Regions from separate parts of the Litchfieldia luteola genome, predicted to be linked through region 2. Evidence: a T-box and tRNA genes for the amino acid it is inferred to sense, from the RefSeq annotation. Region 2 holds a T-box; the other holds one or more tRNA genes.
The links. The T-box of region 2 lies ahead of tyrS (tyrosine--tRNA ligase). A T-box ahead of a tRNA ligase gene usually reads a tRNA of that ligase, here a tRNA-Tyr.
Positions count from the first base shown of each region.

Region 1 (3,384 bases), on a different contig from region 2:
CTTCGACTGTCTCCTCATATACAGTTATCTCACTAATTTGCTGTGCCATTTTATTACCATGAGCATACGTCCTTTTATCATAACGAATAACAGCAATACCCTGTTGAGCAAGGCCCCAGGCAATATCACGAAAAGGCTTATATGCAAATGCTGTTTCATCCTGATCACTCGGACCTGAACCGTGTATCAAAACAACAGCTGGAAGCGCCTCTTGATTATCTTTCGGTAGGGTTAAAGTACCATTTAACTCATATTCAGTATTTTCACCGACAATAATCTTCTCTTCCACTACTTCCTCTTTAAATACCTTCTCTTCATTTGCACATCCAGCTACAACCAGTAGCATTATTAACATTAACAACTTTTTACTAATTCGTAAAACATTCACTAAATGTCACCTCTATTTCAAAAAATAACGAGAAACTCGATAGAAAATATGTAAATAAGTGTCCTAATAGCTTATACGTTACAATTTATAAAAGGTTTCTTCCAAATTGTAATTGATGGTTTAAAGTGAATGTGAGTAGAATGCATTGATTATTTGAGCTAACAGTTATAGTTAAATGAGAACATAAAAAAACCTCACACAATTAAGTGTGAAGCTTGATTTATCAGCGTTTTTAGCTATCTAGTAATACCGGTGGCCGGGGTCGAACCGGCACTCCAGAGGAACACGATTTTGAGTCGTGCGCGTCTGCCAATTCCGCCACACCGGCAAAATATTGCCATTATTCGTATGTCTAAGTTGAAAATATGCCGAGGACCGGAATCGAACCGGTACGGTAGTCACCTACCGCAGGATTTTAAGTCCTGTGCGTCTGCCAGTTCCGCCACCCCGGCATGATAAAAAGGATGGTCTTTTTTGGAGGCGACACCCGGATTTGAACCGGGGATAAAGGTTTTGCAGACCTCTGCCTTACCACTTGGCTATGCCGCCGTCTGGAGCGGAAGACGGGATTCGAACCCGCGACCCCCACCTTGGCAAGGTGGTGTTCTACCACTGAACTACTTCCGCAAAATGGCTGGGCTAGCTGGATTCGAACCAACGCATGACGGAGTCAAAGTCCGTTGCCTTACCGCTTGGCTATAGCCCAATGAAGAAGCTCTATTGATAAAATATTATTTAAAATAAAATGGGGCGACTGATGGGAATCGAACCCACGAATGCCTGAACCACAATCAGGTGCGTTAACCACTTCGCCACAACCGCCATAGACAAAAAAATTTGGCAGGGGCAGTAGGAATCGAACCCACACCGGAGGTTTTGGAGACCTCTGTTCTACCGTTAAACTATGCCCCTATTAAGTTTTAAAAAAAATGGTGGAGGGGGACGGATTCGAACCGCCGAACCCGGAGGGAGCGGATTTACAGTCCGCCGCGTTTAGCCACTTCGCTACCCCTCCACAAAAAAAGGAATGGTGCCGGCGAAAGGAGTCGAACCCTCGACCTACTGATTACAAGTCAGTTGCTCTACCAACTGAGCTACACCGGCAAATTATTAATTTGTATTAAAAAATGGTGGCTCAGGACGGAATCGAACCGCCGACACAAGGATTTTCAGTCCTTTGCTCTACCAACTGAGCTACTGAGCCAACATATGGCGGTCCCGACCGGGATCGAACCGGCGATCTCCTGCGTGACAGGCAGGCATGTTAACCGCTACACCACGGGACCTTGGTTGCGGGGACAGGATTTGAACCTGCGACCTTCGGGTTATGAGCCCGACGAGCTACCGGACTGCTCCACCCCGCGATAATAAATATGAAACGTTATTTTCGCTTTGCGAAAAAACGTTGGTGGAGGATGACGGGATCGAACCGCCGACCCCCTGCTTGTAAGGCAGGTGCTCTCCCAGCTGAGCTAATCCTCCAGATGTGTTTAATGGTGACCCCTACGGGATTCGAACCCGTGTTACCGCCGTGAAAGGGCGGTGTCTTAACCGCTTGACCAAGGGGCCAATATATAAGTTATAGTGGCGGAGAGCAAGGGATTCGAACCCTTGAGACAGTGGTAACCGCCTACACGATTTCCAATCGTGCTCCTTCGACCACTCGGACAGCTCTCCAGAATGGCTCCACAGGCAGGACTCGAACCTGCGACCGATCGGTTAACAGCCGATAGCTCTACCACTGAGCTACTGTGGAATATTAGGAAATACTATTTATTAAAATACAAGCCTAGCAACGTCCTACTCTCACAGGGGGAAACCCCCAACTACCATCGGCGCTGAAGAGCTTAACTTCCGTGTTCGGCATGGGAACGGGTGTGACCTCTTCGCCATTGTCACTAGACTTATTTAATAAGACAATTTCTATTATAATATCTTTATAGAAATTATCAAGAGGAAATTTTTGTTCCTTCAAAACTAGATAACGATAAGACATTCAAGTAAAGAATAAGTGGTTAAGTCCTCGAACGATTAGTATCAGTCAGCTCCACACGTCACCGCGCTTCCACCTCTGACCTATCAACCTGATCATCTTTCAGGGTTCTTACTAGCTTGCGCTATGGGAAATCTCATCTTGAGGGGGGCTTCATGCTTAGATGCTTTCAGCACTTATCCCTTCCACACATAGCTACCCAGCGATGCCCTTGGCAGAACAACTGGTACACCAGCGGTGTGTCCATCCCGGTCCTCTCGTACTAAGGACAGCTCCTCTCAAATTTCCTACGCCCACGACGGATAGGGACCGAACTGTCTCACGACGTTCTGAACCCAGCTCGCGTACCGCTTTAATGGGCGAACAGCCCAACCCTTGGGACCGACTACAGCCCCAGGATGCGATGAGCCGACATCGAGGTGCCAAACCTCCCCGTCGATGTGGACTCTTGGGGGAGATAAGCCTGTTATCCCCGGGGTAGCTTTTATCCGTTGAGCGATGGCCCTTCCATGCGGAACCACCGGATCACTAAGCCCGACTTTCGTCCCTGCTCGACTTGTAGGTCTCGCAGTCAAGCTCCCTTGTGCCTTTACACTCTGCGAATGATTTCCAACCATTCTGAGGGAACCTTTGGGCGCCTCCGTTACATTTTAGGAGGCGACCGCCCCAGTCAAACTGCCCACCTGACACTGTCTCCCATGCGGATCACGCATGAGGGTTAGAATTTCAATACAGCCAGGGTAGTATCCCACCGATGCCTCCACCGAAGCTGGCGCTCCGGCTTCTACGGCTCCTACCTATCCTGTACAAGCTGTACCAAAATTCAATATCAGGCTGCAGTAAAGCTCCACGGGGTCTTTCCGTCCTGTCGCGGGTAACCTGCATCTTCACAGGTACTATAATTTCACCGAGTCTCTCGTTGAGACAGTGCCCAGATCGTTACACCTTTCGTGCGGGTCGGAACTTACCCGACAAGGAATTTCGCTACCTTAGGACCGTTATA
Region 1 is NZ_JAGGKM010000001.1:1,052-4,435, reverse strand. It holds gene J2Z26_RS00095 (alpha/beta hydrolase family protein) at 1-388, opposite strand, end outside; tRNA gene J2Z26_RS00090 (tRNA-Leu) at 636-716, opposite strand; tRNA gene J2Z26_RS00085 (tRNA-Leu) at 755-840, opposite strand; tRNA gene J2Z26_RS00080 (tRNA-Cys) at 864-937, opposite strand; tRNA gene J2Z26_RS00075 (tRNA-Gly) at 941-1,015, opposite strand; tRNA gene J2Z26_RS00070 (tRNA-Gln) at 1,020-1,094, opposite strand; tRNA gene J2Z26_RS00065 (tRNA-His) at 1,135-1,210, opposite strand; tRNA gene J2Z26_RS00060 (tRNA-Trp) at 1,227-1,300, opposite strand; tRNA gene J2Z26_RS00055 (tRNA-Tyr) at 1,319-1,403, opposite strand; tRNA gene J2Z26_RS00050 (tRNA-Thr) at 1,417-1,492, opposite strand; tRNA gene J2Z26_RS00045 (tRNA-Phe) at 1,517-1,592, opposite strand; tRNA gene J2Z26_RS00040 (tRNA-Asp) at 1,599-1,674, opposite strand; tRNA gene J2Z26_RS00035 (tRNA-Met) at 1,676-1,752, opposite strand; tRNA gene J2Z26_RS00030 (tRNA-Val) at 1,795-1,870, opposite strand; tRNA gene J2Z26_RS00025 (tRNA-Glu) at 1,883-1,957, opposite strand; tRNA gene J2Z26_RS00020 (tRNA-Ser) at 1,974-2,065, opposite strand; tRNA gene J2Z26_RS00015 (tRNA-Asn) at 2,070-2,144, opposite strand; rRNA gene rrf (5S ribosomal RNA) at 2,176-2,291, opposite strand; partial or broken rRNA gene J2Z26_RS00005 (23S ribosomal RNA) at 2,400-3,384, opposite strand, start outside.
Region 1: it has a tRNA-Tyr gene. The T-box ahead of tyrS (tyrosine--tRNA ligase) is inferred to sense a tRNA for this amino acid. The anticodon was not compared.

Region 2 (3,384 bases):
TTAAGACATAATTTACTTCTTGAATACGCTCACCATTTATATAGATAGCCCCATTTTGAACATCTTCACGCGCCTGACGTTTCGATGGAGAGATTTTGCTGTCGACTAATAAGTCAATTAGACCTACTTCTGCTTCACCTTTTAGTTCATATGATGGAACATCTTTAAAACCCTGTTTAATCTCATCAGCAGTCAAGCTCCCAATGCTTCCACTGAATAGTGCCTCTGAAATTTTAACAGCCTGAACTAATGCCTCATCTCCATGTACAAGTTTTGTCAACTCCTCAGCAAGTGCCTTTTGAGCTGTTCGCTTCTCAGGAGCATTTGTTGTTTCATTTTCTAGATGTTCAATTTCTTCTTGGCTTAGGAAAGTGAAGTATTTTAAATAACTTACCACATCTCTGTCATCCGTGTTAATCCAAAATTGATAAAATTCGTACGATGATGTCTTCTCACGGTCTAACCAGATTGTTCCTGATTCTGTTTTGCCAAACTTCGTACCATCTGATTTAGTTACAAGAGGAATCGTTAATCCAAAGGCCTTTGCATTTTCCGTAGACTTTCTAATTAACTCTAGTCCAGCTGTAATATTCCCCCACTGATCACTTCCACCTATTTGCATTCTACAGTTTTGTGTTTCATATAATTTTAAGAAATCATAAGATTGCAAGATCATATAAGTAAACTCTGTGTAAGAAATTCCCTCTTCAATTCTTGTTTTAACTGAATCTTTTGCAAGCATATAATTTAATCCGAAATTTTTACCAACATCTCTTAGAAAAGTGATTACATCTAAGTTACCTATCCAGTCATAGTTATTTGCAATACTCGCTGGATTTTCTACTGCTTCAAAATCTAAAAATCGAGAAAGCTGGGCCTTAATTTTTTCACTCCAGCCTACAACCGTTTCTTGTGGGTTTAACGTTCGTTCATTCTTTTTCCCACTCGGATCTCCAATCAAACCTGTTGCTCCACCTACCAGGGCAATTGGTTGATGCCCAGCTTGTTGAAATCTTCTCAAAGTTAACAGGGCTGCTAAATTTCCAATATGAAGACTGTCTGCAGTTGGGTCAAAACCACAATAAAGTTTAATTTTCTCTTCACTTAATGTCTTTTCTAACCCCTCACTATCTGTTACTTGATTAATTAGTCCTCTAAATTCCAAATCCTTTAGAATATCCATCCCTTATTCTCCTTTTCATAATTATTTCGTGTAATAAACACAAAAACTCGTCTCTTCATAATGAAGGGACGAGTTAATAGTCGCGGTACCACCCAACTTAAGGACAACAAAAGTCCTTCGCTTAGAAAATTAACGGTTAGACCGTCTTTTGCTACTGAATACTAAATTGCAATCTGGCAATTGGCATTTCACAAAAGATGCTCAAGGAGGTAATTCACACGATATCTTTGTACTGATTTCCACCAATCATCAGCTCTCTGAGATGATTCGAACTAAGTTGAAACCATCGTTAACAGTGAGATATGTATTACTAATTCCTATCATAGCTTTACTATTTATATGTAATAGTTTTTATCATATCGAGAATTTATTGTCAAATTAAATCTTGGAAAATGACAAATAAATATAAATGGTGACAAGGATTGTGCTATAATTAACTTGATTTTTAGGGGGATTGATTATAGATGAACCACAATAAAGAAAAATGGGTTGAAAGATTAGTATCCATTAAAGATTTTCTATTCCACAAAAGAGCAAAAAAGACCGCAAATATAACATATAGCGTAGTCTGGAACTTATTTTTATTATTTTTGATATTTGGACTAATTGGTATATCATTTGCCGGTGGTGCCGGTGCTGGCTATTTCGCATCTCTAGTAAAAGATGAACCACTACGCCCATTTGAGGATATGAAGAAGCATGTTTACAATTATGAAGAAACAACGGAAGTATATTTCGATAACAATGTGTATTTAGGGAAACTCAGATCAGATCTAGATAGAGTAGAAATTACTTTAGACGAAGTCTCTGATCACTTAAAAAATGCAGTTATTGCAACTGAAGACGAATACTTTTATGAGCATAACGGTGTAGTACCTAAAGCAATTTTACGTGCAATTTTTCAGGAAGTAACAAACTCCTCCGTTCAAACCGGTGGAAGTACATTAACTCAACAATTAATTAAAAACCAAATACTTACAAACGAAGTTTCATTTGACCGTAAAGCAAAAGAAATTCTTCTTGCCATGAGACTCGAAAAATTCTTTGAGAAAGATGAAATTCTTGAAGCTTATCTAAATATGGCTACATTTGGGCGTAATTCATCTGGTAGAAACATTGCAGGTGTACAAACAGCTGCTAAGGGAATTTTTGGGGTGGACGCTAAGGACTTAAATCTTGCACAAGCTGCTTTTATCGCAGGTTTACCACAAAGTCCTTTCAGATATACACCGTTTACAAATAAAGCAGAAGTAAAAACAGATTTAGAGCCTGGTTTAAATAGAATGCAAACTGTTCTTAAACGAATGTTGGATGGTAAATATATCACACAAAAACAATATGATGAGGCAATTAAATATGATTTACGTGCTAATTTAACACCTTATAAAGCCTCTCCAACTGACCAATATCCGTGGTTAACTAGTGAAATAGAGCTAAGAGCTACTGACATTCTATTAAAAAAGCTTGCGAAAGAAGATGGATACGAAGAAGAAGACCTGACTGCAGATGAGAATTTACAAAAGTACTATAAAAATTTGGCAAATCAAAATTTACGTCAAAATGGGTATCGAATTTATACTACTATTGATAAACAGATTTATGACAAGATGCAAGAGGTTGCAAAGAATTATGAATATTACGGACCAGATAAGCCTCAAATTAAGAAAAACCCTGACACTGGGGTAGATGAGGAAGTAATGGAACCAGTAGAAACAGGTGCTGTGTTAATTGAAAATAGCACTGGTAAGATCATTAGCTTCGTTGGTGGAAGAGATCATACAAGAGAACAAACAAATCATGCTACCTTTGCATTACGTCCAAATGGTTCTACTATGAAACCATTATTAGTATATGCTCCTGCTATTGAGCTTGGAGAATTACAACCAGGGTCAGTTATTGCAGATGTACCTCTAAAGCTGCCTAAATATGAACCTAAAAACTATGGTGGCACTTTTGACGGACTAATGTCAGCAAGACATGCATTAAAAATGTCTAGGAATATACCTGCTGTTAAAACATATGCAAATATATATAAACAGCGTCCTATCTCTTATCTAGAACAAATGGGATTTAGCTCACTTGTAAAATTAGACAGTGAAATCCTCTCTCTTTCTCTTGGTGGGATGACAAAAGGTGTAACTGTTGAAGAGAATGTAAATGCATATGCAACTTTCGCAAACTCAGGGCAATTTATCGATGCC
Region 2 is NZ_JAGGKM010000004.1:366,577-369,960, forward strand. It holds gene tyrS (tyrosine--tRNA ligase) at 1-1,183, opposite strand, end outside; T-box leader at 1,245-1,516, opposite strand; gene J2Z26_RS13855 (transglycosylase domain-containing protein) at 1,648-3,384, shown strand, end outside.